3 regions of the Arthrobacter sp. 49Tsu3.1M3 genome follow, and region 2 is predicted to be linked to each of the others. Evidence: riboswitches for the same ligand, from Rfam matches in the RefSeq annotation. Region 2 holds a riboswitch; each other region holds the start of a gene.
The links. A riboswitch is a leader RNA that binds a small molecule or an ion and turns the genes downstream of it on or off. The one in region 2 is predicted to bind cyclic di-AMP.

Region 1 (3,265 bases), on a different contig from region 2:
GATGGCCAAGCGGAGGCCGGAGCTGCAATTCACGTCCGTTGGAGCATGACGATCCGAACCTTCGCCGCCGGCCCGGCCTTGGTCAAGGCACTTAGACGTTCGGACAGTCAGGCCTTCGGACCCCCCGGATCGCCCTGCCCGACAGCGCTGCCGGAATTTCCGGACTTGCCGCCGGCATTTGCCGGGAGCGCGAAAGTCCTGGCCGCCCGTGACCCGGCGACGGCGCTCGCGGCTATGGTGACCAGCGCACCCACCAGCAGGGCCGCGGCCTCGCCTGGGAGCAGGACCTGAAGCTGCGTTCCGATGCTCGCCGCAGCCACCGGTACGCCAAGCTGGGCCGCCGACAACACCCCCAGCGACAGCGGGAGTCCCAGGAAAGCCAGGTCGGCGTGCGCCAGCAGGGCCCCGGCCCCCAGCACCAGGCCGAGGGCCATCATGTCCGGGTGCCCGGCCAGGTCCCTGAGCGTCAGCGATGCACCCAGCCACACGAAGAAGAGCGGACCCAGGAAGCCGTCGCTGAGCGCGAACAGTTGCCGGGCCAGCCGCCGCGGTTCGCCGACCGCAGCCATCACCAGCCCGAAAGAAAAGCCTGCCATCATCACAGACACATTGCTCCACGTCGCGACACCGGCCAGGGTGAAGAGCACGGCCAGCTGGATCCGTAGCTCCAGGGCAAACTTGCGGCTTTCCGAGAGCCGGTGCACGCGCCGACGGACGCCCCGGCGCTCCAGCCAGCGCAAGCCGAAGAAGAGCACCACTGCGCACCCGGTCACCGCGAGGACACCCCGCGCCGCCTGGACTGCGTGGGGCGGATCCACCAGGAGCGGCAACGCCACAATGCAGGCTGTGTCGGCTATTGCCACCTGCGCTGTCATGGCGACGACATCCGGGCCGCCGAGGCGCAGGGAATCGACGATTGGAAGCACCAGTGCGGCCGACGAGGACGCCAGCAGCACGACGTAGAGGGGGGCATGTCCAGTCCCGAACATCAGTCCGACGCCGGTTCCGACCACCACCGCAGCCGCTGCGGCCACCATCGCCCGGCGGGAGCCCTTGCCGAGAGCGCCACGGATGTTCGGATCCCGCACGGGAACGTGGGTGCCTGCCACGAACATCATCAGCGCAAACCCGATATTGGCCAGCAGGGTGAACGTCGGGTCCGCGGGGTCCACCAGGGCCAGGCCTGAACGCCCGATCGCGATGCCGGCCAGCAGCTCACCCAGCATGACAGGCAAGTGCCAGCGCGCCGGCAGGGCCAGCAGGGGGCCAGCCAGGGCGATGACGGCGATCAGCGCCAGGGACAGGAAGGTCACGGTTCGCGGCGCCCGGCCGGCGCCGGGCCGGACCGCCGTTCCACCACCGCGTAGGCTTTCCCGTCCAGGAAGGCCCAGTCGTTGACGACCATGTACCCGAGCGCGTCCACCCGGTCATTGAGGATGTGCTCGTCGAAACCCCCGTCGCGCGGTTCCGCGTCCCATGTGCTCACGTGGACGTCCCCGCCGTCCAGGATCAGCAGCTCGGTGTTGACGTCGAAATCCTCTTGGGGCTGAGTGCTCAACTGGCAGATGGCGACACACTGGCTGTTCATTTCGGGCCTCCGCTTCCGGTGGTGCTGATGGCATCATCCTATGTTCGGAACCGGCGCCGCCCTATGGGCAAATAGCGGCCCGGGATCATGGCCCCGTTACCTGAATGTGACTTTCGGGTGCGGTTCGCGCTACGGTTGATGAGTGCCTGTTGTCTCCGATACGGGCGCTCCCCAGCCGATTGCCTAACTCTGCCGCGGCCCGGGGGTAACTCGCATCAACGTCCGGCAGAGACGGGGAAACCACTTTTGATCTGCTGATATGCAGGTCTTGGGGTGAAGCCGCACAGTGCCCGCAACGACGGGCCCGGAGTGCGGCCGGGTGCCTCCCATCCGAATCCGACAGCTCACCTCGCAGGCATTGGGAGAGGCTACATCTTTCATGACTTCAGTCAATACTTTTGCGCGCCATGCCGCCGTCCTCGCCGCCGCATCCGGCCTGGTCCTGACCAGCGGAATGGCCGCCAACGCGGCCACCGCCCCCGTGCAGCGTGACTCTGCTCCGGCGTCGAACGTCGACGTCACCGGACAGGTCAGTGCCCCCGTCAGCGCCGATTCAAGCGTCAAGATCAGCTTCGAGCGCCCCGCCGTGGATTCTGTTGCCGCGCCGGTCATCGAACAGCCCGTCGCGCCGGCTCCGGCTCCCGCTGCAGCCCCGGCGGCAGCGCCCAAGGCTCCGGCCAAGCCCGTCATCCAGGTGCAGGCCGCTCCGGCAGCAGCGCCGGCCGCGGCGCCCGCGGGCGGACGCAACGCCATCATGCTCTCGGCCGCCTACAGCCAGGTGGGCATCACCCAGGACTGCACTGCCATGGTGGAAAAGGCCCTTGGCGCCGCGGGTAAGCCCGTTGGCGACATCGGTCCCCGCGCGTTCCTCGGCCTTGGAACCGTTGTGGCGACACCGCAGCCCGGTGACATGGTGGTCCAGTCCGGCCACGTCGGCATCTACGCCGGCAACGGCCAAGTGGTCAGTGGCGGCATGAACGGCAAGAACCAGACCATGGTTCACCCGCTGTCCTGGCTGACCGCGACCGGCGGAGTGACGTTCGTCCGCGCCTAAGCCGCACGGCCCCGGCCCGGGGCCAGACAGTCCGGAAAGACCGGCGGTCGAGTTCCCTTGGGGGCAACTCGACCGCCGGTCTTTCCTGTCTCCGCATTCGGGGGTCCGGGATCCCGATGGCATATCTTTCCCCGGCGCAGGGTCCTCAGGGATTCCCGCTGCCCATGAGCGGAAGTGTCAACTTCATGACGGTTCCCTCGTCGCCCGTCGCGGCCACCTCGACGGTGCCCCCGGCCGCGACGGCAATCTCCCGGACCAAGGCCAGGCCGATGCCAAAGCTCCGCTGTCCCCGTGAGGTGCCGGTGCCGGCCGTCCGCACGAACCGGTCAAAGATCCGGGCCTGATCGACGCCGGTGATTCCGGTCCCGGAGTCCGCCACCGTGATCACGGCGCGCTTCTGCTCGATTGAGGTCATGATGGACACGCGGCCGCCCGGAGGCGTGTGGGCCAGCGCGTTGTCCGCCAGGGCGAGCACGGCACGCCGCAGTGCATTCTTCTCGATCCGGGCCAGCGGCCGGGCCGCGGCAGAGAAGTCCAGACGCACCTGGCGCTGCTCTGCCACCTGCTGGAGGCTGCCGGCGACGCCGGCGGCAGCGTCGGCGAGGTCGGCAGGGGGCGCGGAG
Region 2 (3,265 bases):
GTCCGACTCCGCCACGTCCACGTCCAGCCCGCCCGCGGCCGAGGTCGCGTCCACGAGCACCAGCGACCCCTCGTCGACGCCGGCCACCCGCTGGACAGGGGCGGCAACGCCGGTGGAGGTCTCGTTCTGCGGCCACGCATAGACGTCGACGCCGGACTCCGCCCGGGCGGTGGGGCGGGTGCCGGGTTCAGCCTTGATGATGGAGGACTCGGCAAGGAACGGCGCCTTGTTGGTGGCGGAAGCGAACTTCGAGCCGAACTCGCCGAAGGACAGGTGCTGCGCCTTGTTCTCCACGAGCCCGAAGCTGGCAACGTCCCAGAACGCGGTGGATCCGCCGACGCCCAGCACCACTTCATAGCCTTCCGGTGCCCGGAAGAATTCGCTGAGGCCGCTGCGCACCGAGCCGACCAGGTTCTTCACGGGTGCCTGACGGTGCGAGGTCCCCAGCAGCTTCGACGATGCCGCGGCCAGGGCGTCCATCTGTTCCGGCCGGACTTTGGACGGGCCGGCGCCGAACCGTCCGTCCTTGGGCAGGAGGTTGGCGGGGATCGTGATGCTGGTGTCGCTCACAGTGGCTCCAATTTTCGGCTGGTTCGTAGCGTGGCTGGGAGGTGGCGGGCAGGGATGGCTGCCACGGACACCCCTTTTCATTCTGCCTGTTTCATTTTGCCTGACAGCTCCCGGCGATACGGAAAAAGGCCTGTCATAGTCCGGTCATTGAGACGCTGGGGACGGCCGGCCGGCTGGGGCTGGGACAATAGCTCCAGGTCGATCGAAAGATTATCCGGAGTAATTCAAAATAGGCTAGGCTGGCATGCGAACGTACGGCGGTTCCCGCCTGGGCGCATCCTGCACGCAGCCCGCACGCGGTACGGTGGGAATGACGCTAGGACTGCGCTCGAGGAGCTGAGCTGAATGACGGATCTGATCGATACCACGGAGATGTATCTTCGGACCATTCTGGAACTTGAAGAAGAAAACATCGTTGCCCTCCGCGCCCGCATCGCCGAAAGGCTCCGCCACTCCGGCCCCACTGTGTCCCAGACCATCGGCCGGATGGAGCGCGACGGGCTGGTGGTTGTTTCCGGCGACCGGCACCTTGAGCTGACGGAAACGGGACGGAAACGCGCGATCGGCGTCATGCGCAAGCACCGTCTGGCCGAACGCCTCCTGGCGGACGTGATCGGGCTCGACTGGGCCTACGTTCATGAGGAAGCGTGCCGCTGGGAACATGTCATGAGCGAACGCGTTGAGCGCCGAATCTTCGAGATGCTCAACCACCCGACCGTCTCGCCCTATGGGAACCCTATTCCAGGGCTTGCGGATCTTGGCGGCGTGCCCAACGGTGCCCCCGTGGACAGGCCCGTGAACCTTCTGGAGGCCATGGCCGGCTACGGGGTAACCTCACGGGTTACGGTCAACCGTCTCGCGGAGCCGATCCAGGTGGAGCCGGAGCTTCTGGCCCAGCTCGACGAGGGCGGAATCAGGCCTGGCGCGCTGGTCTCGCTGGAGCGGGTGGGGGAGTACATCTCGGTCCGCGTCCCCGATATCGAAGGTGCCCTGGAACTGCCGCCCGAGGTTGCCGCGCACGTGTTTGTAACAGTCGCCTGACCAGCCACTATGCGCCGGTCATGGGACGACCCATGAGTTGTACACATTTGCGGTTACGGATTTATTACCGGGCGGCTTAATCCCCTATAGTTAGTGCCCAGTACCGATACCAAAGCGTTACCTGATCCGAAGCCGAGCCCTGCCAGCGGATCAGTCGCAGAACTACCTCCTGGCAGGGGCGGGGGAACCACTTTCGGCTGCTACTTCGGCAGCCTTGGGGTGAAGTCCGTCAGCGGCAAGCAGCTTCCACCGAAGGATCCCCTGGGGATGCCTCTGTGCGTGGCTGCTTGCAACGGCGGGCCGGGTCTTTGATCTCTCTGACCCGAATCCGACAGCTAACTTCGCAGGCCATCCAGAGAGGAACCGTTCTTGACCACCCAGACCGCCAGGGGCCGTCGCCGCGCGACCGGTCCCGCTCCGGAGCCGCGTCCCGTCGTCGCACACACGGCCGAACGCCCGCGGGACGTGCACCGCGATGAACGGCGTCGCCGTCGCAGTCCGTTCCGCCAGGTCACGGACTTTGCCGCGGCCAGCGGAGTCGGGCAGAAGGCCGGGATCGCGCTGGCCGCCACTGGTCTGGTTCTTACCGTGACGGTCCCCGTCACGAGCCCTGTGATGGCTTCGAATCCGGGCGGCTCCGGCGCGCTCCCCGCTGCCGTGCAGCCGGATGTCACCGCTGCGGCCGCCGCCAAGGTCGACTTCAACCGCACCGCCGTCACCACGAAGGGTGATCCGGACGGGAAACTCAAGCAACTGCTGAGCGCCCAGTCTGTGGGCACCATCACCCGCGCGGCATCGGCCGGCACCCTGGGTGCGCCGCTCGACCAGCTGGTCACGGCCTCGCCCTTCGGCTACCGTGTCAGCCCCATTACCGGGGGCGCGGGGGAGTTCCACCGCGGCCAGGATTTCGCCGCCCAGTGCGGCACGGCGGTCCACGCGGCCGCCAGCGGCACCGTGACCTTCAACGGCTGGCATCCCTTCGGCGGGGGAAACCGCGTGGTCATCGATCACGGCAACGGCCTGGAGACCACGTACAACCACCTGTCCTCGGCCTCGGTCAAGGTCGGTCAGAAGGTTTCCCGCGGTGACGTCATCGCCATGAGCGGGACCACCGGCGCCTCCACGGGCTGCCACCTCCACTTTGAAGTGATGGTCAACGGCGACGTCGTTGACCCGCTCGGCTGGCTCTAAAAAGACGATGGGCTGCTCTCAACTCCGTATGACACGCCGTGATCTGAATGTGACATTGGATCGAGACTGCTGTAGGGTTTGAAGCACGCCAACTTTTCCGAAGTTGGCGCTCTTGAGTGGATTGCCTAGCTCTGCCACCGCTCAAGGTCCGTTCGCATTACATCGTCTGGCAGGGGCGGGGGAACCAATTTTGGCCTTCGAAAGAAGGCCTTGGGGTTAAGTCGCAAAGCTTCCCAGGAAGCAGCGCGGCCGGGTGACTCCCATCCGAATCCGACAGCTCACCTCGTAGGCATTGGGAGAGGCTACTTTCGTGTCTTCACGCCACAATTCTGCGCGCATGCGCACCGGCGAGGCTCTGTCGAGCCCGCTGGAATCCACATCACGTGCCGCCCTTGCCGGCGCCCGGATTGGATCACGTTCCGCAGGCTCAATCTCTACCGAGCCCGGACAGCATGCAGTTTCC
Region 3 (3,265 bases), on a different contig from region 2:
GGGAACCGGGATCCGGCCCGAGACCAGGTCCCGGCTCAACCGTGCCATGCCACGCAAGTCCGCGAGGGCCGTCTGGACGATGTCCACGCTGGAATCCGGATCGTCGGTCCAGTCCACCGGGACTTCGTGGACGCGCAGGCCGCACTTTTCCGCCAGGACCAGCAGTTCGGTGTCGAAGAACCAGGCGTTGTCCAGCGTGTGGGGGAGCAGTTGCCGGGCCACGTCCGCCCGGATTGCCTTGAAGCCGCACTGCGCGTCACTGAAGTGGGCGCCCATGAGGGCCTGGAGCAGAAAGTTGTAGCTGCGCGAGATGAATTCCCGCTTGGGTCCGCGGACCACGCGGGAATTGCGGGTCAGCCGCGTCCCGATCGCCAGGTCGGAATGCCCCGAAATGAGCGGGGCAAGGAGCGGGCCGAGGGCCGCCAGATCAGTGGAAAGATCCACATCCATGTACGCCAGGACCGGCGACGGCGAAGCCAGCCACACCCTGCGAAGTGCGTTTCCGCGGCCCTTTTCCGCCATGTGGACCACCGTCACTTCGCGCAGCTCGCGGGCTACCCGTTCCGCGGCCTTGAGCGTTCCGTCGGTGCTGGCGTTGTCCGCCACGGTGATCCGGAAGGAATGCGGGAAGGCGCCGAGCAGGTACGCGTGGAGCCGGCGCAGGCAGGCCTCGAGGTCCCGTTCCTCGTTGAAAACCGGGATGGTGACGTCCAGCAGGGGCGTGCTGGCGCGCGTATCAATGGCCGTGCGCCGGCCGCTGGGGCCGGTCAGCGCTCCGGCGATCGGGCCCGGGACCGGTGCGTCGGCCAGCGCAAGCCCCGAGGATGACTCGGGGGCCGCCGGGCCGGCCGGCGTTGCCGTGGAGCGGGGCAGGGTTCCTGTGGCCTGGTCTGTGAATGTCATGGCTCAACTTTCCCGGCGGCCCATATGAGGGCTTTAGGGTCGAGCTGTGCGGGGGCTGTGGAAGTCTGGCCGCCGGGCCGGTCCGGCCGTGGAGGTGCAAGAAGGCCCCGGATCCATGCGGATCCGGGGCCTCTTTGGCGGGGCGGCTAGTGCCGGTTTAGTACCAGTTGTGTGCGTAGTGGAAGTTCAGGGCGCCGCAGGGGGAGCCGTAGCGCGATTTGACGTAGTTCAGGCCCCAGTTGATCTGGGTCCGGTAGTTGGTCATGTAATCGGCGCCGGCGCTCGCCATCTTCGAGGCGGGCAGGGACTGGACCACGCCGTAGGCGCCGCTGCTGGCGTTCGTGGCGGTGGTCTTCCAGTCGGATTCCTTGGTCCACAGCTTGTGCAGGCACTGCATCTGGCCGGGTGCCCAGCCATAGCTTCCCAGCTGGGACGCGGCGTAGGCCTGCGCCCCGGCGGGGTCGTCGATTGCGACCGGCGCGGGGGCCGGAGCGGCTGCCGGAGCCGGTGCCGGTGCCGGAGCGGGCGCGGGGGCTGCCGCGGGGGCCGGAGCGGGTGCGGGGGCTGCCGCGGGGGCCGGGGCAGGTGCCGCCGCGGGTGCAGGCGCGGCCACAGCGGGGGCGGGGATCAGCGCTTCGGCTGCCTTAACCTCCGAGATCTGGGGAGCCACGTTCTTTTCCGCGGGAGCGGTCGGCCCAGCAACCTGGACCCGCTCGAAGTTGAGCTTGGCCAGCGGGTCGGCGATCGTGGCCCTCTGGCTCGCAACGTTCGACGTGTGGGCGCCCGGCTCTGCCGCCTGGCCGGCGGCGCCGCCCCCGAGCAGCAGCGCGCACGCGGCGGTGACGACGGCGGCACGGCGGCCGCTTACTCCGAGCCCGGCGGCGAACCGCGACAGGGCGGATGCCTGCTTGACCGGTTCGGCGCGGTGGCGCGACTTAGCTGCGCCAACTGAGCGGGAACGCGAATCACCGTCAGGGCGTGTTTGTACCTGGAATTCAGTCATGGTGGCCTCTCAACGCCGGCGGAGTTAGCTGTCGGGTTCGGATGAGGTCATCCGGCCGCACGGAACATCACGTGTCGGCTTCACCCCGAGGGCGCATGAAAGCAGAATGCCCGGGAACTCTGGGTCCCCCGCCTCTGCCTGGTCCAGCGGAATCCGGGAAGCGGCAGAGTTTGGCGTCCGTCCGGATATGCGGCACCGATGGCGGCGCACGCTAACGACGCTACAGGACCCGGCCGCTTAAGTCACATTTTGGTAACAGGAGTCACAGTGCCGGGGTGTCGGGTTGCGCCGGGTTCACCGGTCGGCCGGTCCGGGCTGGTTGCGCCGGCGGCGGCCGTTCTGGTTACGCCGGCGGCGGCGCGGCGGGCAGCCGCACGGCGAACTCCGTGCGGCCCGGCCGGGACGTGACCTCGACTGTTCCTCCGTGGGCCTCCACGATCGACTGGACAATGGACAGGCCCAACCCGCTGGTGCCCTCGGACGTCGGCGCGGCGGTCGCCGTGCCGTGACCTCCGCGGCTGCCGGAAACGGCGCCGGAAGACGAGCGTGCGGCGGCCCCGGACCCGACCCTCGCCGTCGCGACGGCAGAACCGGCGGGGACGGCTGCGGGGTTCGACGCCGGATTGGTGCGGGAGGCGTCGGCCCGGGCGAAGCGGGCGAAGACCCGGCCGATAAATTCCGGGGCGATGCCGCTGCCATTGTCTGTCACGGTGACCACGGCACTGCCGTCAGCCGAGCGCATAATGCCCGTGACCACCTTGGTCCCGGGTTCGGTGTGCTTGCGCGCATTGGACAGCAGGTTGGCGAGGACCTGGTGAAGCTGGGTCGCATCACCGCGCACCACCACGGGCTCGTCCGGAAGTTCCAGCTGCCAGATGCGGTCCGGGGCCATGACTTTCTCATCGCTGACCGTCTCGATGGCCAGTTGGGTGAGGTCGACGTCGGAGATTTTGAGCGGCTGCCCCTCGTCCAGGCGCGCCAGCAGCAGCAGGTCCTCGACGAGCGTGGTCATCCGCTCGGACTGGCTTTGCACACGGGCGAGGGACCTCTCGCCGTCGGGGGTGAAGTGCTCGGTCATCCGCATCAGCTCCGTGTAGCCGCGGATGGCCGTCAGCGGGGTGCGGAGTTCGTGCGAGGCGTCGGCGACGAACTGACGGACCTTCATCTCGCTCTCCTGCCGCGCCTCGAGAGCGTTGGAGACGTTGTCCAGCATCTTGTTCAGCGCGTAGCCCACGCTGCCCACTTCCGTTCCGGGATGGGCCGCCGACGTCGGGACGCGGACCCCGAGCGCCACCTCGCCGGCGTCCAGCGGGAGACGGGAGACCTTGGTGGCGACCTCGGAGAGCTGTTCCAGCGGCT

Region 1: linked by a shared signal. The riboswitch ahead of B5X90_RS14755 (hypothetical protein) and the one ahead of B5X90_RS18295 (M23 family metallopeptidase) in region 2 are both predicted to bind cyclic di-AMP.
Region 3: linked by a shared signal. The riboswitch ahead of B5X90_RS08560 (aggregation-promoting factor C-terminal-like domain-containing protein) and the one ahead of B5X90_RS18295 (M23 family metallopeptidase) in region 2 are both predicted to bind cyclic di-AMP.

The regions. Positions count from the first base shown of each region.
Region 1 covers NZ_FUZD01000014.1:81,826-85,090, reverse strand. Annotated here, with positions in the region: gene B5X90_RS14770 (DNA alkylation repair protein) at 1-49, shown strand, start outside; gene B5X90_RS14765 (cation:proton antiporter) at 108-1,313, opposite strand; gene B5X90_RS14760 (hypothetical protein) at 1,310-1,588, opposite strand; cyclic di-AMP (ydaO/yuaA leader) riboswitch at 1,759-1,960, shown strand; gene B5X90_RS14755 (hypothetical protein) at 1,968-2,642, shown strand; gene B5X90_RS14750 (sensor histidine kinase) at 2,788-3,265, opposite strand, start outside.
Region 2 covers NZ_FUZD01000023.1:39,308-42,572, reverse strand. Annotated here, with positions in the region: gene serC (phosphoserine transaminase) at 1-570, opposite strand, end outside; gene B5X90_RS18300 (metal-dependent transcriptional regulator) at 916-1,611, shown strand; cyclic di-AMP (ydaO/yuaA leader) riboswitch at 1,761-1,976, shown strand; gene B5X90_RS18295 (M23 family metallopeptidase) at 1,981-2,802, shown strand; cyclic di-AMP (ydaO/yuaA leader) riboswitch at 2,925-3,108, shown strand.
Region 3 covers NZ_FUZD01000005.1:126,425-129,689, forward strand. Annotated here, with positions in the region: gene B5X90_RS08555 (bifunctional glycosyltransferase family 2/GtrA family protein) at 1-903, opposite strand, end outside; gene B5X90_RS08560 (aggregation-promoting factor C-terminal-like domain-containing protein) at 1,061-1,906, opposite strand; cyclic di-AMP (ydaO/yuaA leader) riboswitch at 1,908-2,065, opposite strand; gene B5X90_RS08565 (sensor histidine kinase) at 2,250-3,265, opposite strand, start outside.